Regions from separate parts of the Propionispora hippei DSM 15287 genome, predicted to be linked through region 1. Evidence: a T-box and tRNA genes for the amino acid it is inferred to sense, from the RefSeq annotation. Region 1 holds a T-box; the other regions hold tRNA genes.
What was found. A T-box is a leader RNA that pairs with one kind of tRNA and senses whether it is charged. The one in region 1 lies ahead of leuS (leucine--tRNA ligase), so its partner is inferred to be a tRNA-Leu.
Positions count from the first base shown of each region.

Region 2: it has a tRNA-Leu gene. The T-box ahead of leuS (leucine--tRNA ligase) is inferred to sense a tRNA for this amino acid. The anticodon was not compared.
Region 3: it has a tRNA-Leu gene. The T-box ahead of leuS (leucine--tRNA ligase) is inferred to sense a tRNA for this amino acid. The anticodon was not compared.

Region 1 covers NZ_FQZD01000004.1:172,690-183,263, reverse strand. The annotation lists gene leuS (leucine--tRNA ligase) at 1-1,744, opposite strand, end outside; T-box leader at 1,819-2,026, opposite strand; gene F3H20_RS00950 (hypothetical protein) at 2,326-2,718, shown strand; gene F3H20_RS00945 (TetR/AcrR family transcriptional regulator) at 2,706-3,314, opposite strand; gene lgt (prolipoprotein diacylglyceryl transferase) at 3,526-4,326, shown strand; gene F3H20_RS00935 (replication-associated recombination protein A) at 4,369-5,709, opposite strand; RNA gene ssrS (6S RNA) at 5,899-6,074, opposite strand; gene aspS (aspartate--tRNA ligase) at 6,301-8,100, opposite strand; gene hisS (histidine--tRNA ligase) at 8,105-9,370, opposite strand; gene hemZ (coproporphyrinogen dehydrogenase HemZ) at 9,389-10,574, opposite strand, start outside.
Region 2 covers NZ_FQZD01000035.1:2,333-12,906, reverse strand. The annotation lists gene pyrE (orotate phosphoribosyltransferase) at 1-266, shown strand, start outside; tRNA gene F3H20_RS15595 (tRNA-Asp) at 387-462, shown strand; tRNA gene F3H20_RS15590 (tRNA-Gly) at 555-629, shown strand; tRNA gene F3H20_RS15585 (tRNA-Trp) at 635-710, shown strand; gene F3H20_RS15580 (CAP domain-containing protein) at 971-1,831, opposite strand; gene F3H20_RS15575 (hypothetical protein) at 2,567-2,920, shown strand; gene F3H20_RS15570 (hypothetical protein) at 3,238-3,708, shown strand; gene F3H20_RS15565 (ABC transporter ATP-binding protein) at 3,763-4,542, opposite strand; gene F3H20_RS15560 (ABC transporter permease) at 4,562-5,326, opposite strand; gene F3H20_RS15555 (ABC transporter substrate-binding protein) at 5,368-6,447, opposite strand; gene F3H20_RS15550 (hypothetical protein) at 6,563-7,225, shown strand; gene F3H20_RS15545 (response regulator) at 7,285-7,656, shown strand; tRNA gene F3H20_RS15540 (tRNA-Asp) at 7,803-7,878, shown strand; tRNA gene F3H20_RS15535 (tRNA-Phe) at 7,889-7,964, shown strand; tRNA gene F3H20_RS15530 (tRNA-Gly) at 7,971-8,045, shown strand; tRNA gene F3H20_RS15525 (tRNA-Cys) at 8,053-8,127, shown strand; tRNA gene F3H20_RS15520 (tRNA-Leu) at 8,178-8,266, shown strand; gene F3H20_RS15515 (aspartyl-phosphate phosphatase Spo0E family protein) at 8,507-8,722, shown strand; gene F3H20_RS15510 (phenylacetate--CoA ligase family protein) at 8,750-10,048, shown strand; gene F3H20_RS15505 (ACT domain-containing protein) at 10,065-10,451, shown strand.
Region 3 covers NZ_FQZD01000035.1:22,657-33,230, forward strand. The annotation lists gene F3H20_RS15640 (hypothetical protein) at 127-312, opposite strand; gene F3H20_RS15645 (hypothetical protein) at 694-873, opposite strand; gene F3H20_RS15650 (C40 family peptidase) at 1,099-1,650, opposite strand; gene F3H20_RS15655 (hypothetical protein) at 1,675-2,133, opposite strand; gene F3H20_RS15660 (efflux RND transporter permease subunit) at 2,258-5,446, opposite strand; gene F3H20_RS15665 (efflux RND transporter periplasmic adaptor subunit) at 5,458-6,720, opposite strand; gene F3H20_RS15670 (TolC family protein) at 6,746-8,041, opposite strand; tRNA gene F3H20_RS15675 (tRNA-Leu) at 8,478-8,560, opposite strand; tRNA gene F3H20_RS15680 (tRNA-Lys) at 8,578-8,653, opposite strand; tRNA gene F3H20_RS15685 (tRNA-Gln) at 8,657-8,732, opposite strand; tRNA gene F3H20_RS15690 (tRNA-His) at 8,740-8,815, opposite strand; gene F3H20_RS15695 (ATP-dependent Clp protease proteolytic subunit) at 9,013-9,606, opposite strand; gene F3H20_RS15700 (helix-turn-helix transcriptional regulator) at 9,619-10,014, opposite strand.

The DNA of each region.
Region 1 (10,574 bases):
TGGCACCGTCTTTAATAACCATGCCCTGAGTCAGTAAATTTTTAAACGGCTCATCGAAATTGGTAAGTCCGGCATCTTTCAGTACTTTGGTAAAGAAGCGGGAATAAAGCAAATGCAAAATGGCATGTTCAATGCCGCCGATATACTGATCAACAGGCATCCAATAATTCACCTTAGACGAGTCAAAAGGCGTCGTAGTATTGCGCGGATCGGTATAACGCATGTAATACCAGGAGGAACAAATAAAGGTATCCATCGTATCGGTTTCACGTCTGGCCTCACCGCCGCATACCGGGCAGGAACAATGTACAAAAGACTCGGTGGTAGCCAGCGGCGACACCGATCCTGTATCAAACCGGACCTCGTCGGGCAGCATGACTGGTAAGTCTTTTTCCGGTACCGGTACAACACCGCACTGCGGGCAATAAATAATCGGAATCGGCGCGCCCCAGTATCTTTGACGGGAAATCAACCAGTCGCGCAAGCGGTAATTCACCCGCTTTTTCCCCAGGCCATGTACTTCCAGCCATTTGGCGATTTCCGTCTTGCCTTGTTCATTATCCAGACCGGTAAACTGCCCGGAATCAACCATGATACCGGTGCCATCGTAAGCACCTGCCATGGTTTCAATACTTAGCTCCTGGCCCTGCGGCTGAATAACCAGACGTTTTTCCAAACTGTATTTGGTGGCAAACTGCCAGTCCCGTTCATCATGGGCTGGTACGCCCATAACCGCACCGGTACCGTATTCGACCAATACATAATTGGCAATCCAGATCGGTACCTGAGCACCATTGAACGGATTGACGGCATAAACACCGGTAAACATTCCTTCTTTTTCCATCTCACTGGAAGTACGGCTAATTTCACTTAGATTACACACCCGTTTGATAAAATCACGAATAGCCGCCTCGTTCGGTTTGCCGGTGATAAACTTATCTACCAGGGGATGTTCCGGCGCCAACACCAAATAGGATACACCGAAAACCGTATCCTGCCGCGTTGTATAGACAGCAATTTTTTCCTCATATTCAGGTACAGAGAAACTGAATTCAGCCCCTTCACTGCGGCCGATCCAGTTATCCTGCATCGTTTTGACCCGCTCTGGCCAGCCTTTAAGGTCCTTCAAATCCTCCAGCAGCCGGTCGGCATAATCGGTTATTTTAAGGAACCACTGTTCCAGTTCTTTCTTGACCACAACGGCATCGCAACGCCAGCAATGCCCGTCAATGACCTGTTCGTTGGCCAGCACGGTATTGCAGTCGTTACACCAGTTAACCGTTGCCTTTTTCTTATACGCCAGGCCACGCTTGTAAAACAACAGAAATAACCACTGGGTCCAGCGATAATATTCCGGGTGACAGGTGGCCACCTCACGGTTCCAGTCGTAGGAAAGCCCCAGTTCCTGCTGTTGGCGCCGCATGTTGGCAATATTGTCCCAAGTCCACTTTGAAGGCTGTACGCCATGCTTGATCGCCGCATTTTCCGCCGGCATGCCAAAGGCATCCCACCCCATGGGATGCAGCACGTTATAGCCTTGCATCACCTTAAACCGGGCCACCACATCGCCAATGGAGTAATTGCGTACATGTCCCATATGTAAATTTCCCGAAGGATACGGAAACATTTCCAAAACATAATATTCCGGCCGCTGACGGTTGATTTCCGTACTGAATGCATCCGTTGCCAGCCATTCTTTTTGCCACTTTGCTTCAATGTCAGACGGAAGATATTTTTCGTCCATTACTTAATAACCTCCCTAATGTATAAAACAATCCCTTTGGTGCCCAAGAATCAAAAACGTCCCTGGCTATAAAAGCCAGGGACGAGACATTCCCGCGATACCACCCTGATTGACGGCGAATTGCCGTCCTCTCCTAGATCACTAACGCCGATCCTGCGTCAGCCATTACATTTCACGGCTGCTCCTCTGCAGCGAGTTCGGCGCCTTCCCGGTTTGGCTTGCATCGTCCGCCAACTTTCTGTACCGGTCATCTCACTTACTACTCTGCATCCACGGATTATCAGATTACATTATATAGTAGTTCTTATATAAAGTCAAATTTTAGAACCTGTATTTAATCATGGAAATACTGGAGCGGCGAGCGATTTTTTCACCAGACAAGGTAATTTTTCGTGGACATAATGGGTTATGACCGGAAAAATTAATGAAGTATAGCAAAAAAATCGTCGCCGACACAGTGTTTCTAATATTTGACTACAGGTTCTTAACTTATCCCCCAAAATTAGTCTTCTTTATATATTCATATTTAATAACGACAGTTCATAAATTTAACCATCCAGCTATGTTTAAGGAGGCTTATCATGTATAAACTGATCATTGGCAATGTAAGGATCACCGTCCATGATGATGATATTACCCGGCAGGCAGCTGCCGACGCCGCCAAGCAGGCCATTCATACTGCCGGCCAGCAGGGAAAATTGCTGAGCCTGATCGAATTGCGGGCCACCGCCGACGGTATTGACGTACAAACAACGGAAAAGACCGGCAACCGGCTTGCCCGTAAAACCATCAAACAAAGCATGCTGGACGGCATATTGAATGCCGCCAGGGAAAAACTGATTCCCACAGCCGCTTTTACCAGTAAGGATGTCTGGTTCGACAGCGAAACAGGGCAGGAATGGCGAGGCGCCGAGGTTGATTCCACCCGCGGCGAGCTGTTGCTGCAATTGGAAAAATGGTCTCAGGAGTTATAGTTGTTATCCTTGATGCCATGTAAATAGATTTGCACAGCCTGCAGCAGATATTTCTTATCATGCTCATTGTCAACTGTCAAAAATTCCCGGGCTATCGGTTTGGCAATAAAGTAGAAATTCATAATTCCCACCAGTGATAGTACTGCATAGCCTGGATTCAACGCGGCATTAAACTGACGGGACGCCACTCCTTCGGCAAAGGCCTGATATAAAAAGGGATAAATTTGTCCAATATAGCGTTTTACGACACTTTCCAGCCCGGCTGTGGGATTCGTCAGTTCACTGTGTAAAAAGCGGATCAGAAAAGGCCTGCTTTTGTGTATTTCATACACGCCTTTAGCGTAGTATACAATCCGCTCTTCCGGGCTCATCGCCGTTTTTGCGGCTTGCTGCAGCAGACCGGTAATCGGCCGGAACTGATTTTCCAAAACGGCCAGGTACAAGCCTTCCTTACTGCCAAAATGATAGGATATGAGCGCACTGTTTACCTGAGCGGCATCAGCCAGCTCCCTGATCGATACGGCGGCATAACCCCTTTGGGCAAATAAGGACGTGGCAGACTCAATCAGTTTGGCCTGCGTATCTTTTTCTGTCATGATGTTCTCCTGAAATGCTATTCTTACTCGAATGATTAAAGAATAGCATTTCTTTTTTCTTTTGTCTATGTGATTCCCTTCCGTCCGGCTGGTCCTGAGCAGCAATTGGCAAATAATTGCACATTACAGACAAATCGCCTATAATGAATACAGATTTTGTTGTACAGGTCACGTCTGTGCCACCCCTGTCTGCATTAACAAGGAGGATTCTATGCACCAGTATTTGTTTTTTATCGGCGACTTTCCCATCCGGGCCTATGGTCTGATCCTGAGCCTTAGCATCATATTGGCAACAGGCACAGCTTACTATTTTGCCAAACAGGACGGACGTTGGCATCAGCACGTCCCTGATATGGGAATTTACTGCGGCATCGCCGGCATTGTCGGCGCCCGCTTATGGGATGTATTTTTCTTTGACTGGGGTTACTATCACAATCATTTGCTGGAAATTCCATTTGTCTGGCAAGGAGGCATGGCTATCCAAGGCGGCGTTTTTCTAGGTGCCATAGTCGGGTACCTTTATACCAAGCGGCATCAGATTGATACCTGGGCTTTTGCCGACATTGTCGCCGCTCCGGCCATTATCCTCGGTCAGGCGCTGGGCCGGGCCGCCAATCTGTTAAACGGCGATGCCTTCGGACATCCCACAGGCGGCAACTTTGGCATTCTCTACCCTTCTACCACACTGGCCCATCAGGTATATGGAGCACAGCCCCTATGGCCGGCCGAAATATGGGAAAGTCAGTTGGACATGGTGATCTTCGTGCTGCTGCTGCTTTTCCGTACGACCAATCACGCCAAGGGCCAGGTATTTATCCTGTATGCGGTGCTTTATTCCACCGCCCGTTTTTTCCTGGAATATCTGCGCGGTGATTACGGTACCTTACTGCTGGGGTTAAAATCGGCACAGCTTACCAGTTTGGCAGTGATTTTGGTTGGAGTCGGCCTGTTTATCTGGGTAGGCAAATATGGGACACCTATTGAGGAACCAAAAAAAACAACCAAAAGATAAACCTCTTACAGTAAAAAAGGGTAGCCAGCTTACTATAGCGGGCTACCCCTTTTCTTTGCCCTTGTTCTTATCGTGATTTCGCCGAATAGCAAGTCGCTCCTGAACAACCGCTTCATAGCCCTGGTCACCGGGCCGGTAATAAACAGTTCCTGCTAACGCATCGGGTAAATACTGCTGTTCAATATAATGCCCCGGATAATCGTGCGGGTAGCGGTACTCTTTTCCGTGGCCGAAAGCTTTAGCTCCTTTATAGCTGCTGTCACGCAGATGCAGCGGCACGGTGCCGCAATCTTTTTGCCTTACATCCTGCAAGGCATCGTTAATGCCCAAATACGCCGCGTTGCTCTTAGGTGCCGCCGCAATATAGGTGACAGCCTGTGCCAATGGAATCCGCGCCTCCGGCATGCCAATAAACTGCACAGCCTGCGCCGCTGCCATCGCCAGACTAAGCGCCTGAGGATCGGCATTGCCGACGTCCTCTGCGGCACAGATCACAATTCTGCGGGCAATAAATTTTACATCCTCACCAGCGGCCAGCATGCGGGCCAGATAATGCAGCGCCGCATCGGGATCGGAGCCGCGCATGCTTTTAATCAGCGCCGAAGCTACATCATAATGGTTATCGCCATTTTTATCGTATATTTGAATTTTTTCACCGGCCACGGCATGTACAAAATCCGCAGTCAACCGCTTTTCTTGCGACACTTCCAATAATCCGACGGCTTGCTCCAATATATTCAGAGCCACCCGGGCATCACCGCCGGCAATATCGGCTATCGTCGCCAGGGCCAGTTCGTCATATTCGATTGCCAGATGGCCCAGTCCCCGCTCTGCATCAGCCGTTGCCTGCCTGATAATCCGCAGAACAGCTTCTTTATTAAGAGGCTGTAACCGTACCACCCGCATGCGGGATAAGAGAGGCGAATTCACTTCGAAATAGGGATTCTCGGTTGTCGCACCGATCAAAATAACCCGTCCATCCTCCACAAAAGGCAGCAGCACATCCTGCTGGCCCTTATTAAACCGGTGGATTTCGTCAATAAACAGTAACGTGCGCTGCCTATGCAAAATAAGGCGGTCTTTAGCCCCCTCCGTTACTTTACGGACATCGGCAATCCCCGCCGCCACGGCATTTAACTGCTCGTAATGGCTGCCTGTCTGATTGGCAATGACATTGGCCAGTGTTGTTTTTCCCGTACCAGGTGGACCGAATAAAATCATCGAAGGAATATTATCGGATTCGATCATTTTTCGTAGGAAACTCCCGTGACCGACCACCTTTTCCTGTCCGACAAACTCCTCCAGGCTGCGCGGCCGCATACGCGCGGCCAACGGTTCATTCTTCCGCGGTTCCTGCTGCAGGCTATATGAAAACAAATCCATTTCCGGTTGTACTCCTTTCTTCCCTTGCTCCCGCACTCTCACCGTATCCCGCGCTGTTTTTCCGGCCAGCTCCGGGCATAGGCAAGAGCATCTCTTATATAAGTTAACATTCTCTTCATATCGTTATTTATCCTGTCAAATAGAAAAAACCTAAGCCTCTTACCGACGCTTAGGTTGCTTTTTCTTGCCTTCTTCCCCACCATGCCGTATATCGCCGCTGTTTTGAACCTGCCCTAAGCAGGTGGGCACCCTCCTGCTTACTTTATGTGTCCTCGCGAAAGGCATGCATGCGATAAACAGAGTCAGGTTCCCTTATTTACGGTGTTGGCTCAAAACATTGGCACCCACGTACATAGCAGGGTGAGAAGGGCAATGTTTATGCTTTTATATTATCAAAAAATTTCGCCAATTGCAAGTTTTCTGTCGTGGAACATTATTCCAGGCAATTATCCGATAGCTAGGCGGCGCCAAGACGCTGACCTATGCAAGTGGGAGTTATGCCCCTCATAGGCACAGTCGAGCGACGATCTTCCTGGATACTTCCGACTAAGCTTCAGGGGGTGTCAAAACACCCCTGAAACAAGTCTCAATTTATTTGCCGGCCGGCTTTTTAAGTACAATATCCGTCTTAATCGACAGTTCCTTAAGCTGCGCCGGCGATACCTCCGAAGGCGCCTGAGTCATTACGTCGGTGGCGCTTTGCGTTTTGGGGAAGGCAATGACATCACGGATCGAAGAACGCTTGGCCATCAACATGATCATCCGGTCCAAACCAAAAGCGATACCGCCATGAGGAGGCGTACCATATTCAAAGGCTTCCAGCAGGTAACCGAATTTTTCCATAGCTTCTTCCTTGCTCAATCCGATTGCTTTAAACACCTTTTCTTGTAAATCGCGGTTGTAAATCCGGATACTGCCGCCGCCAATTTCGGTGCCGTTCAAAATCATATCATAGGCTTTTGCTTTCATCTGCCCCGGATTGGTGTCGATCAGTGCAGCATCCTCATCGCGGGGAGCGGTAAACGGGTGATGCATAGCCGTCCAGCGTTTTTCTTCCTCATCATACTCAAACATGGGGAAATCGACAACCCACAGGAACGACAAGGCATCGGAATCAATCAAATTAAGCCGCCGCGCCATTTCCAGCCGCAGTTGGCCCAAAGCGGCGGCTACTACTGCCGGTTTATCGGCAATAATCAGAAGCAAATCACCTTCCTGAGCGTTGGTGGCAGACAATATGTGCTGGACTTTTTCTTCACTAAAGAACTTGGTGATCGGAGATTTAATTCCTTCCGCCGTGTAACAAATCCAGGCCAGCCCTTTGGCGCCATAGATATTCACATATTCAACCAGACCGTCCAATTCACGTCTAGGTATTTGGGAATAACCTTTAACATTGATTGCCTTTACCTGACCGCCGTTAGCCAGGACGGTCTCAAACACTTTGAAGTCCGAACCGCGTACCGCGTCGGAAATATCCATCAGTTCCATGCCGAACCGGAGATCCGGTTTATCGGAACCATACCGGGCCATCGCATCTTCATAGCTCAATCGCAAAAAGGGTGTCGGGATGTCCATCTTCATGGTTTCCTTGAACAGATAAGCAATCATGTTTTCCATCATGACAAGAATTTCCTCGCGGTCCAGGAAGGACATTTCAATATCCAACTGGGTAAATTCAGGCTGCCGGTCAGCCCGCAAATCTTCGTCACGGAAGCAGCGGACAATCTGAAAATACCGCTCCATACCGGCCACCATCAAAATTTGTTTAAAAATCTGCGGAGACTGCGGCAAGGCAAAAAACTTTCCAGGATTCACCCGGCTGGGCACCAAATAGTCGCGGGCACCTTCCGGCGAGCTTTTCATCAGCATTGGTGTTTCAATTTCGACAAAACCATTATGATCGAAAAAATCGCGCATAGCTTTGGTGACATGATGACGGAGCATCAAGTTACGCTGCATTTCCGGACGGCGCAAGTCCAAATACCGGTACTTGAGGCGCAATAACTCATCGACATCCACATTGTCCTGGATATAAAACGGAGGTGTCTTAGCGGCATTTAAAATCCGCAGTTCCTCGCCATATATCTCGATTTCACCGGTAGCCACGTTGGCGTTAACTGTTTCCGGCGACCGCAGGCCCACTTTCCCCTTTACGCAAAGTACGTATTCGCTGCGTACCGTTTCCGCCTTTTTGAAAATATCGGCATATGCATCCGAAGAGAACACAATTTGCACAATGCCGGAGCGGTCTCTTAAATCAATGAAAATTAAACCGCCATGGTCACGCCGGCGGGCAACCCAGCCGCACAATACAACCGCTTCGCCATTCATCGCCTTATTTAAATCATTACAGGAATGAGTCCTTTTCAATCCTACCATCGTATCCATTTCATTATTCCTCCGTCTCTCTTTGAATCTTGCCTGTAACGTCAGCCACAGCAACCAGTTCCTGCTCGCCGCTGTGCATATTTTTTAACATTACCTTGCCATCAGCCATTTCTGTTTCGCCAACAATCGCAACATATCGGGCCGGATACTTATTAGCATGTTTCAGTTGCGCCTTGATGCTTCTGTCCATATAGTCCATATCGGCATAGAGACCGGCCTGCCGCAAATCGCACAACAGGCGGAAGGCATAACTTTGCATGTCTTTACCCATGGGTGCTACAAAAACATCGATATCGCCGGTAGTAGCCGGCAATAGGTTTTGCTTTTCCAAGGCCAGCATAACCCGTTCCAGGCCAATAGCCAGGCCAATGCCCGGCGTCGGCTGTCCGCCGCACTCGGCAACCAGACCGTCATAACGGCCACCGCCGCATACGGCGCTCTGTGCTCCCAGCGGCGCATACTGAATCTCAAAGGCGGTTTTTGTATAATAGTCAAGACCCCGCACCAGTCTCGGATTTAATTGATAATCAATACCGGCTGCGGTAAGCAGCACTTTTAACTGAGAAAAGTGGTCCCGGCATTCGTCGCATAGGCAATCAATCACTTCCGGCGCACCGGCCGACAGCTTAGTGCAGGTCTCCTTCTTGCAATCCAGTATTCGCATCGGGTTACGGTCAAACCGCGACTGACAGTCGGAACACAATTCCGGCAATTTATCCGCTAAAAAGTCCTGCAGTCTTCTACGGTAGACAGGACGGCATTCCGGACAACCTACCGAGTTAATATACAGTTTTAAATCATTAAGGCCCAGCCGTTGAAAGAAGGTTACGGCCAAGATGATAATTTCCGCATCCACCGCTGGCCCTTTGGCCCCCAAAGCCTCTATGCCAAACTGATGAAACTGGCGGTAACGCCCTGCCTGCGGTCGGTCATACCGGAACATAGGTCCCATATAAAACAACTTAGCCGGCAAGGGTCCGGCATACAGCTTGTTCTCCAGAAAGGAACGGACTGTTGCCGCCGTATTCTCGGGACGCAAGGTCAGGCTTCGTCCCCCCCGGTCGGTAAAGGTGTACATTTCCTTTTCCACGATATCCGTAGTTTCACCAATACCGCGAAGAAAAAGCTCCGTATGCTCAAAAACCGGCGTACGGATTTCCTGATACGCAAAAGAACGGCATACATCACGCGCTGTTTTTTCGATATATTGCCAATACCCGCTGGAATCCGGCAAAATATCTTTTGTACCGCGCGGACCTGTTGTCAACATGTAAAAAATTCCTCCTCGTTATTCAAACACCCCTGCGATAACCGCATTTCTTTCCGCAAGATAGGTTGTAAGATTTTTCATATATGTATGGACATCCTTGGGATGATAGCAATTTTTAATTTGGCCGGTAAGGGGCTGCACCGCTTTGGTCGTTGCTGCCGGGCCAATGCCAAGGATTGTCTGGTTTTCCTCCATAATCTGGACATTATAGATACATTCTGTTCCCGCTTTTGCATAGCCAACATTTTCTAAATTACCGGACATATATTTCTGCCGGTATAGATAGTAGGGATGCATGTTTAATTCAGCCATGGCTTGTCTGGCAATGGCCAACATGTTTTCCGTCGTTTGGCGTCCCGGCAGTAACTCACTGCATTCCTCCAGCGACATTTTAAGCCTAGATCCTTTTTTCAAAGCTAAAGTGTGTACCGTTACATTATCCGGGTGTAACGCCGCAATACGGGTAACGGTATCCTGCATATCCGCTTCCGTTTCCCCCGGCAAGCCGGCGATAATATCCATATTAATATAAAACTCATCCATACTGCGCAATTTTTGGAACATACTTATTATATCCTCAACAGTATGCTTTCGTCCAATGAGTTTTAAAGTTTTTTCCTGCATAGTCTGAGGATTCAGGCTTACCCGGTTCACGCCATACCGCTTCAATAGTTCCAGTTTGACCTGATTCAAACTGTCCGGCCGGCCTGCTTCCACGGTATATTCCGTAGGAACGGTTTCTCCCAGAAAGAATTTAACCATTTCCAATAGCTGCCGGAACTGTTCATTGAGCAGGCTGGTCGGCGTTCCCCCGCCAATATACACCGTTTGAATTTCCAGTCCGTATTGGTTGATTAATTGCCTGGCAGCGCATAAATCCATTGCCAGCGCCGTCAAAAAACTCCCTACCGCTGCTTCCGCAGGCAGTGCAAAGCCAGGGAACGAACAATACAGGCAGCGGGACGGACAATAAGGAATGCCGATATACACACTGATTTGCCTGGCGTTATGACGAAACTGAGGCAGCCGGTTCTGACGGCCGACCACCTCAACAATCAACTCAGCCTTATCTTGGTCCAGGGCATAATCGTCAATCAGTTTATCAATCACCGATTCCGGTGTCAAACCGGGCTCCAGTAATTTCCGGACCATTTTACCAGGCCGCACCCCGGACAGAATACCCCAGGGGCCGCCTTTCTCGCCT
Region 2 (10,574 bases), on a different contig from region 1:
TTATCAAACCAGGCGAACGTGTGCTTATTGTGGAAGATATCGTAACCACCGGCGGTTCGGTAGATGAAGTTATTTCCGTAGTTCGTCAACAGGGCGGCACACCGGTAGCAGTCGGTATGCTGGTTGACAGAAGTGGTGGCAAGGTGGACTTTGGGATACCGTCGCAGGCTCTTCTGCATCTGACAGTGGACACTTATACGGCAGAACAATGTCCGCTTTGTGCGGCGGGAAAACCGTTTACCAAAAGGGGAAGCCGTAAATTGTAAGGGTAAATTGTCCTCCCTGCTATGGTTGAAATGGCAGGGGGGAATAATTTAGTTTAAAGAGGATTGAGTTTTTTTCCAGCTTATGATATGATGATTATTGCAGTTGTTAAAACTGTGTTTGGCCCGGTGGTGTAGTGGTTAACATGCCGCCCTGTCACGGCGGAGATCGAGGGTTCAAGTCCCTTCCGGGTCGCCACGCTATCATTTCTAGTAATTTAAATAAAAAACATGCTTGACATAATTAAAATAATATAGTAAAATTATATGCGTGGTAAAGAAATAAAATCTGCGGAAGTAGCTCAGTGGTAGAGCATCGCCTTGCCAAGGCGAGGGTCGCGAGTTCGAATCTCGTTTTCCGCTCCATATCTAGGGGTATAGCTCAATTGGTAGAGTAGCGGTCTCCAAAACCGTTGGTTGAGGGTTCAAGTCCTTCTGCCCCTGCCAGAAAACACAAGGCTCTCAGCGATTTGCTGAGAGCTATTTAATTTCATGGGAAATAATGAGGTAATCATTATTTGTACCCGAGCTACGGTTTGAAAGTTCAAATCTCGCGTTGCCCGCGCCAATAAAGCTAAAAGCCTTCTAACAAATCGTTAGAAGGCTTTTAGTAATTTGGAAGGCAATGGACTCATCGGCGTTAACAAGTCCAGCGTAATATCTTTTCAGTAATATTTAGGTGAGCATTTCATGGTTACATCATTAAATTACTTAATAAAGTCTTGGGTTACATACACTTTGCCCTGACTGTCATACGCCACACCAATACCGACTGTAGTGTAATTGGCGTTTAGTATATTTGCACGGTGGCCTGAACTATTCATAAAAGCAGTTTCGGCCGCCTCAACACTAGTATTCTCTGCAATATTTTCGCCTGCCGCGGTATAAGAGATACCGGCTGCTGTTAAACGGTCAGTAAATGTTTTTCCATCGGGGTTGGTATGTGAAAAGAAGCTACGGGTGACCATATCTTGTGAGTGGCTCCGTGCTACTGCGGTTAATGCGGAACTTACTTTTAAATCCGCCAAACCGTTCGCTCTCCGATCGGCATTCATAAGCTGGGCAGCCTGCTGTTCTGCAGCGCTAACGTCGGAGGTCGTTGTTGCTGACGTTCCTGTCGTTCCGGATGAACTTCCGTTATTGGTTTTAGGGCTAACAGTACTTGAAGAGTTGTTTTTCGAGTCGTTTATTTTGGTAATGGAGCTAATATTCCATTGCGTCTTATTATTATTCAACTGCAAAACAACATTATAAATACCATGTTGGTGATTAACTGAAACAATTGCTTGTGTAGCCGATTTCTTGACTAAGGAGAATGTATCTGTTTTGGCATTGAAACCCAGCTTATTGGCCGAAGCTTTAACTACTTGCAGTGGATCTTGCGCGACGTTGTTCGCAGTTTGGTTTTGGCTGCTTGGAATTACAGAATTACTTGTCTTTGCCGTATTATAAAAAACTTGCTGCTGTGAGTTGGCCGCATAGACCGGTAATGCTGATGCCGTCATCATGTATAATCCTAAAGTTGTACTCAATAATCCCAGGGTTACATCGTGGTGCAATTTTTTCAATATAGTCGCCTCCGATTTATATTATAAGAAATACGTGAACATAATTTCTTATGCTTCTACAATACAGGTTAATTTTTAAAAACTTCTTAATAAGCATAGTGAAATATTTGGTAGTTGGTTTTTTCGGGAAACATTACATTGTCTCAATTTGTATGAAATAGACAAAAAGAGAACGAACCTATAAAAGGAGAAAAAGGTTACTGATAATGCTAAGTTTTGTCTAATTTTCAAAGTCGACATTTTGGATAATTTTCGCCATAATGTAATCGGATAGCTCGGCGATGCTTTAAGTGAACGAAAATCGGTTATATACGGGCAGCAAAAAACAAAGTAATATACAATAAGTTGAAGCCTGAAGGTCTTGGAGGACGAGAAGGTATTCTCAGAGAAAAATCGCAGGGAAGAAAGCAATAGATCCCACTCAGGAAATTTATGTTTAGTAAAAAAGACAACCCGATTTATATAGAATACAGTGGTCATCTGGCACGAAATGCAAGGGGATTCCTGAAAATTATGGATAGACTATCGGATAAAGCTGGGAGTTTGGTCCAGTTTTAAGAAACATCAATACTGCAATACTACAAGGGGGAGAAGTAATGGTTAAAATACCATTGAAAACAAGATATACTAGATTGAAAAGGGGAGGAGATAGCCCAATAACCATAGGGGCATGACTGCCTGTTAAGCAACTCTAAGCTAATTTACAATACGATTATCTTTTGAGGAGGTTAACTAATGGAACAAGAATCCAAATGTAACAATCAGGAAAAACAACTTATGCGTTTATCTGAAAACAAGCCTGTGGGTGTTAAAGAAAAGGAACGTGAAGGGGTATTTGTAAACGGCTTTATATGTCAATACTGCGGTCTTCACTTTAATCTGTTCTCATGGAAAGCCAACAGACACAGGAGCAGTAACACCTATTGCCCGGAATGTGGAAACAAAGGTTCCTTTATTCACTATCGCAAGGCATTAAGTAATAAGAAGGTTAGGGACGAGGCTTCGAAGGATGAAATCTTCAGGCATGTTCCGTTAGAGGGCAGTCAGTTAATGCCAGATAGCATTGTAATTCCCAAAGCGGGGAAATAGGTCTGAGATTAAATGAGAATTAGTGGGGAAAAGAGGATTTTTGAACGATTTGATTGATTAATACCTTCTCGTTTATTATGGATTTCCAGATATTTTTCAAAGTCCATTGGTTGAGGATTAAGTCCTGCGAAACCTGCTGTCACTTTTTTATTTGTCGATATAAAGCGTATAATGAAGTGTTACTAACTTTATTATTACTTGCGAGGGATAGATCGTTTAGTATAAATAGTAGCTAACAATAACTGTCATAAATTTGTCATGTCTTTCCTCTAAAATCAAAATACAGAGAATTAAACGAGGAAAGGTGTGCATATTCTATGAGAAACAAGAAAGTGCTTTCAGCTTTGGTGGGGCTTTTTATGATGGGGATGACTACCAGTGCGTTTGCCTGGTCGCCTGAACTGGAGGGAAGGCCTGACGATTTCCATATAGTGAAGAATCAAGGATATTTTATTTGGCATGATGACGCGGGGCTGCATCTGAGAACAACTACCAAAGGGCAGGATCATGTTTACACAGGAGTCCTGCGGACTGATGGCCGCTTTGTCAATGTTCACGGTGTGCGTTTGGAAAACGATGACAGATACAAGGTTACATCCTTTGGGCATAAGCTGGAATTTCGGTTTGAAACAATTGGCGCATCTGATGGAATTGATTTTAGGGTTGACGGTGGAGATAGAGTTGATTTTGACTTATTCGTCGATGGACACAAAATTTCACCGAAAAAGATTTATGGAGGAGAAGACGACTGGCATCCTCGGTCCAATAGTTTCAAAATTCTTCGCTGAATATGAAGAAATTCCCGGCTGCAAAAGGACCGGGAATTTCATTTTATAAGAGGCTTATTCATTTCTTTTTAGTACTTCTTCCCGCAACATGGACCAGACTGTTTGGAAAATTTGATTGTATTCTGTGGTGGTTCGTATGGCAATGATGTCACGGGGACGGGGTAAGTCGACGGTGATGATTTCTTTTACGGTTCCCGGGTTGGCGGTCATAATTAAGATGCGGTCACTGAGGCAAATGGCTTCATCAAGACTATGGGTAATGAAAACCGTGGTTTTTTGAGTGGTTTCCCAGATGCGCAGTAGTTCCTCTTGAAGGATGATTCTGTTTTGTTCATCCAGCGCGCCAAAGGGTTCATCCATGAGGAGGATTTCCGGATCATTGGCAAAGGCGCGGGCAACGCTGACCCGTTGTTTCATTCCGCCCGATAATTGGTTGGGATATGAATTGATAAACCTGATTAAACCAATCATTTCGATGTATCGTTTAGCAATTTGGTCTCTTTCCTTTTTAGGGATGCCGCGCATTCTTAGCCCATATCCCACGTTATCTAAAACTGTCATCCAAGGAAAGATTGACTGTTCCTGAAAGACCATGGAATTGACAGGTCGGTCATTGTTTGCTGCTGTAATAGTAATATTGCCGGACGATGCTTCGCTTAATCCGGCCAGAATACGCAGTAGTGTGGTTTTGCCGCAGCCACTGGGTCCTACAATGGAGAAAAATTCGTTTTCCTTAATTTCAGCGGATATATCCTTTAATGCAGTGACTGTCCCGGATGGGGCAGGAAAGATTTTGCTGACATTTTTTAAAAGTATACGGTTATGGTTATTCATATGGCCGGCCTCCTGCAGACTAAGATTGTTTCCAAGGAAGTGCCAAGCGTTCAATCAGATCCAATAACAATGAAAATATATAGCCAAGAATGGAAAGCGTAATTAACGCAGCAAACATTTGCTCGATGTCAAACATATCGTAGGCCCGCCAAATCATCCAGCCGATACCTGCCTTAGCTGCAGACAGTTCAGCGGCCACGATCAAAATAAGAGCCATTCCCATTCCTAGTTTTAAACCGGCAAATATAGTAGGCAATGCTCCCGGTAAGGCTACTGTTAGGTAAAAGTCTTTCCGGCTGGCACCAAAATTCTTTGCTACATCTAAATAGATTTTGTCAATAGTGAGAACCCCCACCATCGTGTTAATAACTACCAGATAAAAAACTCCAATGGCAATGGTGAAAACCTTGGAGGTTTCCCCTAAGCCAAAAATCAATAGGATTAACGGCATAAGTGCCAGTTTGGGAATAGGATAGGTAGCACTGATTAAGGGCTCAAAAGTTGAACGGACAAATGGTGACAGCCCCATGCTGATACCGATCAGGATACCCGGAAGCGATCCGGCAATAAACCCTAAAATAATACGCTGTACGCTGATCCAGGTATTATAGGGCAAGTCTCCGGAAACCAGTAGCGGAATGAAAGCTTGCAAAATGTGGCTTGGGCTTGAGAACAATCTGGTATCAATCAGACCGGCTCGTGAACTGAATTCCCATAATAACAGCAAAGTAAAAGGGGACAGAACAGATAACAATTTTAAAATATATTTTTTGTTATCCCACATGATATAGTTTCCTCTCCAGAAAAGATTGATAGTGCCTTATCTTATTGATATTTTCCCAGAATATGTAGTGCGAAATCTACATATTGATTGTCAACGGCATCTTCAAACTGAATGTCGGACTTTAATAGATTGTGTTGCCTATACCAGGCAAGATCCATTTCTATTCCCTTGGTACGGACATAGCCATCAGGATTTAAGCCGGTAGGAAACATTTTGTCATATAGTTGAGGGTCTTTTACAACAGAGTATCGGGAAAGGATGGATACAATCTCAGCTTTATTCAGATCCTTGAAAAAAGCGTCGTTATAATCGCGTAGCGCTTTGATATAGGCAGTCATAAAGCGATTGGCCACATCGGGGTTTTTCGTCAGGCTGGTACCGAAAACAAGCAAGGCTGTTTGTGCATCCGGATCATATTCGACAGGGTCTTTCCAGGGATCAAGTATGCCTTTTTCCATGCCTTGTACAATAAATGGTTCAATGACCATCGCGGCGTCAATGCTCTTGTTGCCTAATGAAACCAGCATGTCGGGAAAGGAGCGAATGACTTGTAAATCAATGTCTTGCGTCGTCAAATTAGCTTTTTGCAATACCCGGGATAAGGCTATTTCATCCAAGGAAGCTGTACCTACGATTGCTATGCGCTTTCCCTTTAGGTCGCTGTAATCCTTAAGTGAATCAACAAGGTCTTTGCGGATGACCAAACGGTAATAGCCCTTGCCAGGTACGTTAATCCCTTTATCTGCCACGATTTTAACCGGAATATCCCTGGACATTGCATTAAGTAAACCGGAAGCGCTCACGGTTGCTCCCACATCCAACTGACCTGCGGCTAGTTGATTGATCATTTCCTGACCGGAATTAAATTGGATAGGTTCGATGGTAATGCCAAGATCTTTATAGTATCCTTTAGCCATGCCGATTAAGATGCCGGCATCGGAGACTGCCTGTTTCATGCCGACTTTTACCGTTGTTTCTTGTGCCAGAGGATTGAGACTAGCAGCCCAGGCTGGTGCATTTTTTAGGTGGCTTGAGTTAGTTGCCGGCTGGGAACCGCAGGCGGTGATCATCAGTATGACTATAAGCAGTATTGCAAGCTTAGCCCACAAAACTTTTTTCATGACGTAGCCCTCCTTAAACGATTTAAGTAATCTATAGTATTCTTAAATCGTTTATTTAGCCACAGGTTTGCAGGTTTTTTCTGCGAAATAACGAATACCAAAGTTGGAGGACGAAATGGAGAAAATAATTGAACAAATAAAAGAGTGGACTTTACTTAGTAAACTCCCCAAGGAATTGGAAGGGTTTACATTACAACATATTTCCCGGCAGGAAGGGACGAAATATTTTATATTCGCTTATCAAAACGAAGGCCGTCACAGAAAATTGACGGTTTTATATGATGCTGCTACGAAAGATTATTTAGGACGGGTTACTATCGGGTTGACGGAGTTTTGTGATACGACTTTTATTGTAACTAGCTTAGATGCTCTTGAAAAAATTCTATTGGAGAAACTGCGAATCACATTACAGCGGATGGCCTGTTTTGATGTCAATACGGTAGAAAGTATTGTCGTGCAAAAAAAAATATTAACCTGGCAATATGAACATATGCTGCCCAAACGGATTGCTGATTTTGAGTTGTTTATTGCACCTAATGAACCCCTGAGAATAATCAATGGTTCATACATTATCATAGAATATAGTCATTTTGCCACAGAAAGTAATCTTGTTATATACTATAATATTTACAGAGATGAATTTTTTGGGGAAATGCGCATCTGCCGTACGCCTCAGATGACGGCTGATTTTGATGCAGGTTCATTGCAGGAACTGGAAGAGAAGTTGGGGAAGCGGTTAGTTGCTACGTTGGAAACTATGCAATGTCAAATAGGTTAATGCCAGAGCTGTAATTTTCTTACTTCGGATGAATACATCTAGATAAGGCGGGGTTTAATATGGCAAGGATATTGGTTTGTGATGATTCGGCTTTTATGCGCATGATGTTAAAACGGCAATTAACGGAAGAAGGGCACGAAATTGTCGGGGAGGCTGGTGACGGAAAGCAAGCAATTGAAATGTATTTTAAAGTTAGACCGGATATAACGACTATGGACATAACTATGCCAGGTTTGGATGGCATACAGGCTGTCAAGCATATACACGAGGAAGACCCGCTGGCTAAAATTATTATGGTAACAGCCTTGGGACAGCGAGCGATCATTACTGATGCGCTGAAAGCCGGAGCATCGGACTTTATCATAAAACCATTTGAGCCGGAACAGGTAAAAGTGACAATAAATAAAATATTAGCTGAAATAAAAAAATAATGTAGATAATCATGTTGACATAGTATGGAGTAAATGATAGAATATCATTCGTGGCCATAAGTTAGTATATGACAAGCTGTTGTGAAAAAATAAGCATTGACATCATATGGTTGCTGTTGTATACTAGATTATGCGGTTTGAAGTACGGCCCGGTGGTGTAGTGGTTAACATGCCGCCCTGTCACGGCGGAGATCGAGGGTTCAAGTCCCTTCCGGGTCGCCATTCACTTAATGCCTCGGTAGCTCAGTCGGTAGAGCAGAGGACTGAAAATCCTCGTGTCGACAGTTCGATTCTGTCCTGAGGCACCATATTATGCGGAAGTAGCTCAGTGGTAGAGCATCGCCTTGCCAAGGCGAGGGTCGCGAGTTCGAATCTCGTTTTCCGCTCCATTCATTCGGCGGCATAGCCAAGTGGTAAGGCAGAGGTCTGCAAAACCTTTACTCCCCAGTTCAAATCTGGGTGCCGCCTCCAATTATTATTTTTGAATAAGAGATGTATGTTTAACTATCTTGGATTGTTCTGCGAGTGTGGCGGAATCGGCAGACGCAACGGACTTAAAATCCGTCGGGACTTAACTCCCGTACCAGTTCAAGTCTGGTCACTCGCACCAAAGCTAACAAACTGTTCTATGTGAAAATAGAACAGTTTTTTTATTTTCTTACCATTTTTATAAAAATATGAATTTTTTGTTGAGATATTTAGTTTAATAGAAGGATTTGGTAAATAATTATGGAAATATTTTATGAAATATTTAATTGATAAAAACCTTTCTATATTTTCCTTTACATGTTTGCTTATACCATAAAGATATTCCTGGGGATCATATTTAATGAAATGCCGGAGGGATATTATGAGAATGGAAAAGCTGCTACAAATTATTGAAAGGTTAAGAAAACGGTTAAATACGAAGGGAAAAGACAGTCAGTTAACAGATGAAGATGTTCTTCTGCTTAGTACCAAGTTAGACAGATTTCTGAATAAACTGATTAACCTGGAACAGAACAAACAAAAAGGACAATTGCTGTACGGAAATGCCGGTATGTTGAACGATAAAGCTGAATCGTGATTTAACTATTGCTGGGAGGAAAACATATTGTATTGGAATCAGCCAATTGAAACGATGGAAGTGGGAAGACTCAGAGAGTTGCAGGCTCAAAGATTGCGGGAATTAGTTGCAGCTCTTTATCACAAATCGGCTTTTTATCGTTCCAGAATGCAGGAACGTGGTTTGCTGCCGGAGGATATTTCTACCTTAGCGGATATTGCAAAACTGCCGTTTATAACCAAACAGGATATGCGGGATAATTATCCCTATGGATTGTTTGCCGCTCCGCTAAGTGAAATCGTACGGGTTCATGCCTCCAGCGGTACCACCGGCAGGCCGACGGTGGTGGGATATACCAAGAAGGATATCGGCATTTGGTCGGAAGTAATGGCGAGGTCTTTGGCGGCGGCCGGTGTTACTAAACAGTCTTTTATACAGATTGCTTACGGCTATGGCCTGTTTACAGGGGGACTGGGGATGCACTATGGTGCTGAACTATTAGGTGCTTCGGTCATTCCCGCTTCCAGCGGTAATACGGCAAGGCAAATTTTGTTGATGAAAGACTTTGGTACTACGGCCATAGCCTGCACACCCTCCTATGCTTTATATATTGCTGAAACCATGCGGGAAATGGGAATTAATCCGGAGGATACGTCATTAAAAGTAGGCATTTTTGGTGCTGAGCCATGGTCTGAACATATGCGTCATGAAATTGAAGAGCAATTGGGTATTAAAGCGATCGATATTTATGGTTTAAGTGAAATCATTGGTCCCGGTGTGGCTTGTGAGTGCCAGGTGCAGAACGGTTTACATATTAATGAAGACCATTTCTACCCTGAAATTATTAATCCCTTAACCGAAGAAGTTATGGGTGAGGGGGAAAAGGGTGAACTTGTCATTACGACGTTAACTAAAGAGGGGATGCCTATGCTCCGTTATCGCACCAGGGATTTGACCATCCTGCGACGTGATATCTGTGAGTGTGGGCGGACTTTGGTACGGATGGGCAAAGTGCTGGGCAGAAGTGATGATATGCTGATTATTCGTGGCGTAAATGTATTCCCTTCCCAAGTAGAAAGTGTTCTGCTCAGTCTGGGGCAGACTTCTCCTCATTATCAGCTTATTGTGGAACGCAAGGATAATTTGGACCATTTAACCGTACTGGTAGAAGTTACTGACAGTATGTTTTCGGATGAAGTACGCCAACTGGAAACTTTGGAGCATAAAATTAAAAGTGAACTGTCTCATGTATTGAATGTATCCGCCCAAGTGAGATTAGTGGCGGCTAAGACCATTGAACGGAGTGAGGGAAAAGCTAAGCGGGTAATTGATAAACGGAAAATATAACGTAAGGAGGGGTGTTATGATTATTCAGCAAGTCTCCGTGTTTTTAGAGAATCAGCCAGGAACGCTGATTGGTGTTTTGGCAGTATTAAAAGAAAATGGTGTAAACATCCGGGCCTTATCTTTGGCTGACACAGCAGATTTTGGCATTTTGCGATTAATTGTCGATGATCCGCAAGCGTTAGAGGAGATTCTGCGTAAGGCCGGATTGACTGCTAAGCTTACTTCTGTTTTAGCGGTAACAGTGAAAGACCGTCCCGGTGATTTAGCCGAACAAATAGAAAAATTGGCCGAGGCCTTCATTAATATCGAATATATGTACGCCTTTGCTGCGGTTAATGACAAAGATGCGCATGTGGCACTAAAAGTGGATGACGTTGTTAAGGCCGAACAGATACTGGGATAGCTCCCGAAGGAATCTCGTCGATGACCCTGCGCAAGCTTGCTGCAGGGTTTATTTATATTTATAAATAGCAAGGTCTTTTCTGGCAGAATGATAGTAAAAATGTTATAATAGCACTTACGAGAT
Region 3 (10,574 bases), on a different contig from region 1:
GATCTTTTTCCATCTGACTGCATCAGCAAAACCTTGAAATAGGAACCACTATTCCTGCGGTTTTACTTCCTTGCCAGCCGAAAGAATCTCTCGCCAGGCTGGCTGGCTCATTAAATCAGCGATTCCCTAGTCATATTCCATACCTTCCTGCCTGTCGTTGTCCAAAGAACCGTCTACTCCGATTTGTTGCTTTATCATTGTATCGCCACTAATTTGCGTTGCTTTTTTTATCATCGTAGGAAGTTTCACATAGACCTTACTGTCAATGTTTCTTTCCTGCCAGAAATGATATACTTTGCTGGTATAAGACATAACCGTTACCCCACTTTGTTATCTTTATCATTAACAGCGTATTCTACTGACACTATTTTTTATTTTGGCCGGCCAAAAACAAATTATACTCTTCGTTTATCTTATTTCAACTTATTTCCTGGAAATAAGTTCCATTATCAATTATCTCAATAAGTAAAAAGTCATTTACCAAAGGTAAATGACTTTTTACTTATTGGATATTTTTACACTAATCTCCTTACCGCAACCCGCGCACTTTCCTACGCCAAATTGGTTGAAGACAACAACACAATTACAGGGCATATGGATTAACACCTCAAACCACACTCCTTTAATAAAAAATCTACCACTCTACTATTCTATGCCAAAAAGCTTTATTGATGCTTATAAAATTTTCGTATATCAAGCAGGAGTATCACCAAAGTTAAAGTCAAATTCCGCTAATAATTTTTTCCAATAGGAGTCAAAAGCCATTCCTAACGCAAAACCGATAAGCAACAATATGGGCAATCCCAGCAATATTGCCAGAATTACCATCCCCAGAATAATCCAAATCCAATTCCAACTTCCGCCCCATTCCATAGCCTTCCCTCCTATCCACGTTATGTAATATTATATGCTTTGTCCATTAGTAATGTGTATGAAATTCATTTTTCCTATGCTTGCCCACCAGGGCATGTAAAACGCTTCCGACGACGCTTTTTGTGTCATCAATCATTCGGTTAGCTTGAAGACACACCCTAGTCGTATACAATGAATATTCATGCAAAAAGCTTCCAGGCTATCCTGGAAGCTTTTCTTGTGAGGTCACAAAACCCGTTTGGCTCCGTAATACCGTTGAACGAAATAATTGTCCCGCATGTCTCCGATGGCCACTACGCCTTTAGAAAAAGATGTGTGAATAAACTTACTGTCACCGATATAGATCCCTACATGAGATGCCCCCGGCTCATAAGTAGTAAAGTAGACGAGGTCACCTGGCTGCAGAGCTGCCGGCGAGACCGTCCGCCCAACTAAAAACTGCAGGTCGGCAGTGCGAGGCAGATTAATACCAGCCTGCCGGTATACATACTGAACTAAACCGGAACAGTCAAAGCCCTGGGATGGCGAAGCTCCACCCCATACTACCGGTTGCCCCAGCATATTGCCAGCGATCGCCAGGGCCCTGGCCGCCTGTCCATTAGGCTGAGCCGGCAGCCGGGCTGCAATAAGCTGTTCATCAGCTACCGGCATCGACACCTCCAAGATAGAATCCAGAGACGCTACAAACTGATTATACCCAGAAACCGGAGCGGCTTGAACTCCGGCAACACTACTAAACAGCAATCCGGCAAATAGGATTGTCAGGCATTTTTTCATCAGCCGCTCCTCCTATAGGTTTTTCTAGTGATTCATGCTTTGCAGATGCGTTGTAGTCTCTTTCATAATAGCCCGCATGTCTTTGACTTTACTTTCAAGAGCACCCGGATCCGTTTTTCCCGAATTTACGCTGTCTTTAATGTCTTTTGCTGTTTTACGCAAATGATCTTCCAGACCGTCATCCATCATATGGGGAAGAACTTTGTCCACTGTACTCACGAGCTGTGCCGCGCTCTTTTGGGCATCCATCGTTTGGCCGCCCTTTACTTGCTTTACTACGTCTTGCAACGCTTTGTCCATATCCTTCATGATCGGCATGGGATCTTCCTTAGGCATTGTCGCGCTATGTCCCTGATGGCCGGTCGCCTGTTCCTGCACCGCAGGAGTCTGAGCCGCCGGTTTTTCACTAGAACCGCAGCCTGCGATTAGAGCCATCCCTGCGACAATAGCCACAATGCCAAATAATACTTTAGTTTTTTTCATAATTAAATACCCTCCAATAGCTTAATAGATTTATATTTCATTTTTAGCTTATTACTGCTTTTGCGGTAGGGCAGGATGCCCCACCACCGTTTTTTCAGGTAACCGATTTGATTTATCGGTCAGTTTACTCTACCGTATGAGAGTCTCCGGTTACAGTTGGTTTTTTCCGCTCAAGCCACCGATGCCAGACCAGATATATACAAGGCAGTACAACCAGTGTCAAAATTGTGGAGGTAACCAGTCCGCCGACAACAACCGTAGCCATCGGCCGTTGCACCTCGGCGCCCGTACCAGTTGCAAAGATAAGCGGAAACAAGCCTAAGCTGGCGACAAGCGCAGTAATCATAACCGGCCGCAAACGGGTAAACGCTCCTTCCATAATTGCTTCTTCCAAAGACCGGTGATCTCTCAGGTGTTTTATATACGTCACCATAATTACCCCGTTTTGCACGGCAATTCCAAAGAGGGCAATAAATCCGACTGCCGCCGCTACCGTCAGATAGGTATTGGTCAGATACATCGCCACAATACCACCGACCAAAGAGAAAGGAATATTCATTAAGATAAGGAAAGCATCGCTGACCGACTTAAAGCTCATGTAAAGCAAAAAGAAGGTGAGTACCACAACTGCCGGAACTACAATAGCCAGGTGGTCTTTAGCCCGTTGCTGATTTTCATACTGTCCGGTCCATTTCATAGAATAACCGGGAGGCAAATCCACCTTTTCTTTAATAACCTTATTGGCTTCATTCACAAAGCTAACCACATCCCGTCCCCGGGTATTCATCTGTACAATCATCCGGTAGACACCGTTTTCGCTGCTGATCATTGATGGTCCGTCAACCACTTGAAATTGGGCAACTTCCCCTAGCGGTACATAGGCTCCGCTGACCGGTTTAGCCGCTGCAGCCACGCCACCACCGCCCATGCCGCCCATCCCAACGTCGGCATTTGCTGTTACAGCCGCCCCGCTGCCGGTTACCGGGATCAGAATATTTTGCATAGCGTCAATGCTTTCGCGGTTTTCCCGATTATAGCGCACCAGCACGTTGAAACGCTTACGCCCTTCGATGGTAGTGGTGGCACTTTTACCTCCGACTGCCAGTTCCACGGCATCTTCAACATCAGCAATGTTCAAACCATAACGGGCCGCTTTTTCCCGGTTAACCTGAATCTCCAGATAAGAGGCACCAAAAACCCGTTCCGCCAGAAGGTCGCTGACGCCCGTTACCGTTGCCAAGGCTTTTTCAATATCAAAAGCTTTTTGCTGCAATACGGCTAGGTCTTCCCCGTACAGTTTAATGCCTAATTCGGTACGTACCCCGGTAGTCAACATTGATAACCGGCCGGCAATCGGCTGAGTAAAGGCTAAATTTAGACCGGGAATGTTGGCAAGTCTGGCCATCATTTCCTGTTCGATGATGTCTTTGGTTACACCAGGCCGCCACTCTGCCTTGGGCTTTAAGGCCACGATGGTCTCAATCATGCTGATGGGAGCCGGGTCCATAGCCGATTCCGCCCGGCCGACTTTTCCTACCGACATATCGACTTCAGGAATGTCCATGATGACTTTATCCATGGTTTTGGCTGCTTCCAGGGCTTCGGACAAAGATACACTGGGCAGCATGGTCGGCATCACCAGAAATGTTCCTTCATCCAAGGCCGGCATAAAGGTTGTTCCTAAAAGCGGCAGCAAGGAAAATCCGGCAATCATAACAGCAATAGCGGCCGTAATGGTAGTTTTATAATACTTCATCACAGCTTTTAAAACCGGCTCATACCACTGATGCATTTTTGCAACAATCCAGGTATCCTTTTCCTGGATCTTACCTTTAAGCAGCAAGGTGCACAATACCGGTACCAGCGTAAAGGCCAGCAGCAGCGATCCGCTCATAGCAAAGGACTTTGCCCAGGCCATCGGCGTGTACATTTTACCCTCGGTACCGGTCATGGTAAAGACCGGCAGGAAGCTGACAATAATAATTATTATGGAAAAGAAAATGGGTGCGGCTACTTCTTTCGCGGCTTCCAGTGTTACTTCAATGATATTGCGCCGTCCGCGATCCTCGGCCAAATGCCGGAAGATATTTTCTACCATAACGATAGCCGCATCCGTCATAACTCCAATGCCGATAGCAATCCCGCCAAGAGACATCAAATTAGCTGACAAATGAATTTGCTTCATAGCAATCAATGCAATTAAAATACCAATCGGGATGGCGCTGGTAACAATCAAGCTGGACCGGACATTGCCTAAAAAAAGAACTACAATGATAGAAACCAGAATAAACTCTTCAATAAGTGCCCGGGTTAGCGTATTGACCGCTTTTTTCACCAAATCGGTTTGGTCATAAAAAAGGACGATCCTCATTCCTTCTGGTAAAGTTGGCTGAATCTCGGCGATTTTAGCTTTCACTTGATCGATAACATTAAGAGTATTTTCGCCCATACGCTGAATGACAATGCCGCCGGCCGCCTCATAGCCGGACTTTGTCAGTACCCCGCGGCGAAAATCCGGACCGGCCGCCACACTGGCCACATCTTTGATATAAATAGGGACATTATTGTTTTGGGTGATCACAATGTTTTTAATATCATCAATCGATTCAATTAAACCCAGACCGCGAATAATGAATTCCTGGCCGTTTTGCTCTACCACCTTGGCGCCAATATTGGCGTTATTAGCTCCCAGTGCCCCGAATACCTGATTAAACGTCACCCGGTAGCTTTGCATAAGCTGCGGGTCAAGGTTGACTTGATACTGCATGACATAGCCGCCAATGCTGGCCACTTCGGCTACACCGGGTACGGCGCTGAGCTGCTGCTTGATGGTAAAATCCTCTACCGTTCGTAAATCGGCTAAGTTGTGGCGGTCGCTTTCCACTGTATACATAAATACCTGGCCCATTGGCGTACTGACCGGTCCCAGTGTTGGCTGAACACCGCGCGGCAGTTGAGGAATAGCCTGCTGTACCTTTTCATTTACCACCTGACGGGCAAAATAAGGTTCCACTCCATCCTCAAAAATAACAGTAATCAGCGACATCCCGAAAGAAGAAGCCGAACGTACTTCTTTTACGTTAGGCAGGCCACGCAAGGCTGTCTCCAAGGGATAGGTAACCTGGTCCTGAATTTCCTGCGGTCCCCGTCCCATCCAGTCGGCCGAAACAAGAACCTGATTTTCACTCAGGTCAGGAAAGGCATCGATAGGAGTATCCCGTACGGTAAAAACTCCCCAGACAATAACCAACGCGGTTAATACTAAAACAATCACGCGGTTTTTCAAGGAAAACTCGATTAATTGATTGAGCATGCTGATCCTCCTTAATGACCGCTATGGCCGCTGTGTTCGCCCCCGGCAGCTGGTGATTCGCCACTGCCCTGATCGCCTGTTACCGCAGGTGCGCTTGCGGCTCCCCCGCCACCGTGGCTGGCATGACTGCCAAAACTGCCCAGTTTGGTTTGAGAATCAATAAGGAAGGTAGCTGCGGTAACTACAGTTTCTCCCGGTTGCAGTCCGGACAGGATTTGAACATAGCCATCCGCCGACTGCCCGGTAACTACGTCCCGTTTAACAAAAGTGTCTTCACTTTGGGCTACAAAGACAATTTTGCGGCTGCCGGTATCCAAAATAGCCGATTCCGGAATGACCAGACTATCTCCTAACGGGATTTGCAAAGTGGCATTCACAAACATATTGGGTTTTAATTTTCCCGAAGGATTGGCCATTGCGATCCGTACCTTAACAGTCCGGGTCGCATCATCAAGCACCGGGTTAATAAAAGTCACTTGACCGGTAAATGTTTCTCCCGGATAGGCTCCACTCGTTACCACCACCTGTTGGCCGGGAGTAATGCTGGCGATATCCTTTTCGTAAATGTCAGCATATAGCCATACAGTGGATAAATCCGATAAACTGTATAGTTTATCACCAGGCATAATGTACGCACCCGGCAGTAATTGTTTTTCCAATACCGTCCCGCCGAACTGGGCATAGATTGTCATATGGTCCTTGGTCTGGCGAGTATGTTCAAGGTGAGCAATATCTTCATTCGCAACATTTAATAGTTGTAGTTTACGCCGGGCCGCTTCCCGCAGACGGTTGTTAATCTGGACAACATCCTTGCCGGCATTTTGCAGTTTCTGTACATTCTCCAGGGTCAGCAAATACTCTTCCTGAGCGGCAATATAAGTTGGACTGTATACGGCGGCAATAGCCTGGCCGGGAGCGATTGTCTCCCCTTCCGCAGTTACATACAGCTCATCGACCCGGCCCTCAACCCGGGACGTAATATAGGTTTTTCCATCCTCGTTCATAGCAATCTTGCCGGTAGTCTTTATCTCCTTGTTTAGCGGCTTAGTAACAGCTTGTGCTGTCTGCAGCCCGGCCAGCTGACGGGCTTTTGCGTCTAATGTCACCGTATCGCCCATAGCCATGACCGGCCCGGACATTTGATGCCCCGCATGCCCTGCTGCTGCCGGTTGATTATGCTGCGCGGTATAATAATAGCCAACTCCACCGACAACCAACATACCGGCAGTTACGCCCATGATGATTTTCTTTTTGGATCGAAATTTTCCTATCATGCTGTCCCTCCATTTCCTATTACCTTTATGGTGCCCCACTGGTAAACAAGGGTTTCCCTACTGCTTTCTCCAAATTAGCCACTGCTTTTTCATAATCTACGCGGGCTTTATAATAATCTAATTTCGCGTTGCGCAGGGCGTTCAGGCTATCCAAAACTGCCATAAAATCGACCTTGCCATTGGTATAGCTTACCACTCCGGCCTGATAGGTTTGTTCAGCCTGCGGAATCACTGTGTTTTTATACAGATTAATTTGACGCCAAGCCGATTGAGCTTCGGTCAAGGCCATTTGCAAATCCAGATCAGTCATATTTTTCATGGTAGCCAAGGATGCCTGGGCAGTATCCAGACTTGCCTCAGCCGATCTGACTTCTGCCTTGTTTTTACTCTGCCACAACGGCAGCATGACCATAAATTCCATCTTCCAGGTGTCGGGTTGCGTATCCATCATTGTTTGTTTTCTGTCTTTATAGCCAATACTCAACTGGTAATCGGGCAAGCCTTGTTTATTAGCCAGCTCCACACCGTTCTTTGCCATAGCCAGTTGCCGTTCCATGCCCACAACCGCCGGTTTATTGGTTTGCGCCTCTTTTTGCAATGCAGCTAAATCAAAATTGGGTGGCGGTGCACTAAACTCTTCCTGTACCGCAAACGGCGCATCGGCTGAACGGCCAAGAATAGTATTCACCTTGGCTTTAGCTACCGCCGCCATAGATGCCATATTTAGTAAATCCGTAGTCATTGTAGAAAACTCAGTCTGAGCCCGGAGCGTATCTTGTAAAGGTACCATCCCGGTTGAATAATTCACCTGGGCAATTTGTACCAATTGGCCCATCAATTGCTGATTTTCTTTGCCGATTTCCAGTGCCTCATCGGCATAAAGCAGGTCATAATAGGCGGATTTCGCTGTGGAGTAAACCTCCATTTGCTTGTCTCGATAATTGGCTTCGGCCATCCCTGCATCACTGCTGGCCGTTTTCTCCATCGCTTTTAGTTTTGCCGGATTCATGATGTCCTGAGTAAACGTATATTCGGTCATCATAGCGTCAAAGGGATTGAGGCTGTTTTGGGGAATATCATCTTTCATAATGCCAAGCTGAGGGTTAGGCCAGGCTTTAGCCAGTGCAATACGTGCCTGTTTTTCTTCCCAGCGCTTCTGGCTTTCCATAACAGCCGGATTATTTTTGACCGCCGTATCCACTATCTGCTGTAGGGTCAATATTTCCTGCTGTTCTGCTGCCAAAACCGGGGTATTTGCCAATACGGTTATGAGGGTTATCAGCACTAACCTCTTCCCGGTTGCCCATTTTCGGTTGTCCATAGTGCCTCCTTTTCTCTGCTTCTCTGCAATCTAGAATTGATTCGATGGTATCTATCAATCGAAAATATCTGTTCAAAAGCGGCTTTCCTCCCGAAGAATGATAAGGTAATGAACAATAATTCCTAATGCAAAGAATTGCACTAAAAGCAATAGCCACATGCGTCCCTTCCCCTTTCCTAACACATATCGTAATCATACCCACATGATGTGAAGATGTAATGAACATATCGTGAAGAAGTAATGCTTTTTATTTGAGTTGGCGGTTGCTTAACATCAGATACCAACCAGATCGTAAAAATTAACAAAAAAATAGACGCAGTTTATTCTGCGTCCATTTCAATGGATATCTTAAGACTTTCCTATGTCTTATATCTGCGCCTTTTTCCACAAGAAAAAAACACCTACTACAGTAAGCTATACTATAGTAGGTGTTTTTTGGTGCGGGAGAAGGGACTTGAACCCCCACGGTCACCCGCCAGATCCTAAGTCTGGTGCGTCTGCCAATTCCGCCACTCCCGCATATTAAATTAAAAAAATGGTGATCCACCCGCGACTCGAACGCGGGACACCCTGATTAAAAGTCAGGTGCTCTACCGACTGAGCTAGTGGATCACGTGGCTGGGGCGGCTGGACTCGAACCAACGCATGCGGGAGTCAAAGTCCCGTGCCTTACCAACTTGGCTACGCCCCAAATTTTATGGGGTGACTGGAGGGTCTCGAACCCTCGAATACCGGAGCCACAATCCGGCGTGTTAACCGCTTCACCACAGCCACCATATTACCTTGCAGAGGCTTACTCCTCTAACAACGAAATTAATTATATCATTCGAAACATATTTCGTCAATCTTTTTATCTTGCCCCGTACCGAACACCAGGCCGCTCGCTACAGTTAAAATGATATCTGTCAGCTATGACTAAAATGAACTTATGCCTTCTATTCGGCTGCCTCACAACACGCACATACAGATTTTCACTGTCGGCAAAGTAAGATTTTATCAACAAGCCCGTAATTTCTAGCTTCTTCGGCCGTCATATAATAATCCCGTTCCATGTCTGCTCTAACTTTATCAATGGTTTGACCTGTAAGCCGGCTGTATATTTTATGCAATTTTTCTTTTGTCTTTTCCAGCCAATCACTATGTATTTTTATATCTGTAGCTTGTCCTTGAAGCCCTCCCGAAATGGACGGCTGATGGATCAGTATCTCACTATTGGGTAAAGCAAAGCGTTTACCTTTTGCTCCGGCCGCGAGGAATAAAGAACCCGCACTGCCTGATTGACCTACACTAATCGTTGAAACATCACATTTGATATAATTCATTGTATCCAAAATGGCAAATCCATCCGTTACAGAACCACCAGGACTATTAATGTAAAAATTAATATCCTTATCACAATCAGCAGATTCCAAGAACAACATTTGCGCGATAATTAAACTTGCTGATTCATTATTTACCATTCCGTTAAGCATTATAATTCTATCATTTAAAAGCCGCGAGAAAATATCATAAGAACGTTCACCACGAGAAGTCTGCTCAATAACCACTGGTATAAGATTATTCATAATAACCTCCTATTACGCAGCAATATTCATATTTTGCTTAGAATAAACAAAGGTATTGCTAACGTTACTATGACACCCTGCGTACATCCTCCGGTATTTTCCCGGCGTCACACTATAGCACCTCCTAAATGCTCTCGAAAAAGCTTCTTGAGAGCTATACTGATATTTAAGAGCAATATCCATTATCGGCTGGTTTGTAAAAATAAGTTCTTCAACCGCCTTTTCCATCCGTCTCTGGTTAACATACTTATTTACTGATACACCTACCATTTTGCAGAAAAGTCTATGATAATAATATTTTGACAGGTGAACCTTATTAGCCAGAATATCAAGAGTAATCTTATTATCAAGATTTTTTTCTATATAGTTAAGTGAATCTTTCACCTTGGAGCAATAATTCATATCCATTCCACCTCTCTCCCCATTTATCTTCATTATATCTTTACTTAGGCATTCAGTCTTGATAGTTCTTGCTCAAATAAGAGAATTTCCAATCTATACCAGCCAGAAAACAATCTCTCATAAAACTAACGCCATTTCTTAAGTAACGTAGCTCTGATTATTCTATTTGTCTTCCAAAATCTCCATATTTCATTATTACACATCCTGCCAGTTACATCTCAAAGATATTCTCCACGTCCTCTGCTGTCATGTGTTAAACGATTGGGCAATAAATAAAAAACAAAAACCTTTCAAGATCATCTCTTGAAAGGTCTGATTTTCTGGCGCCGGAGTCCGGACTTGAACCGGCACGTAGGGCTACTTCGCTTGACTTTGAGTCAAAGTAAAGATATTTATTGGAGTGTTTACAGGTATCTGATTTTTAATAAGTACACTAATAAACGCAATTTATAACTTACATATACAATTTCTTGCACCCAACATTGTACCCGGGGGCAGACGACTGATCTATTCAGTAATCCGAAGCGCTATTTAATCTTTTTCGGTTGTGATGGGATCAATATAGA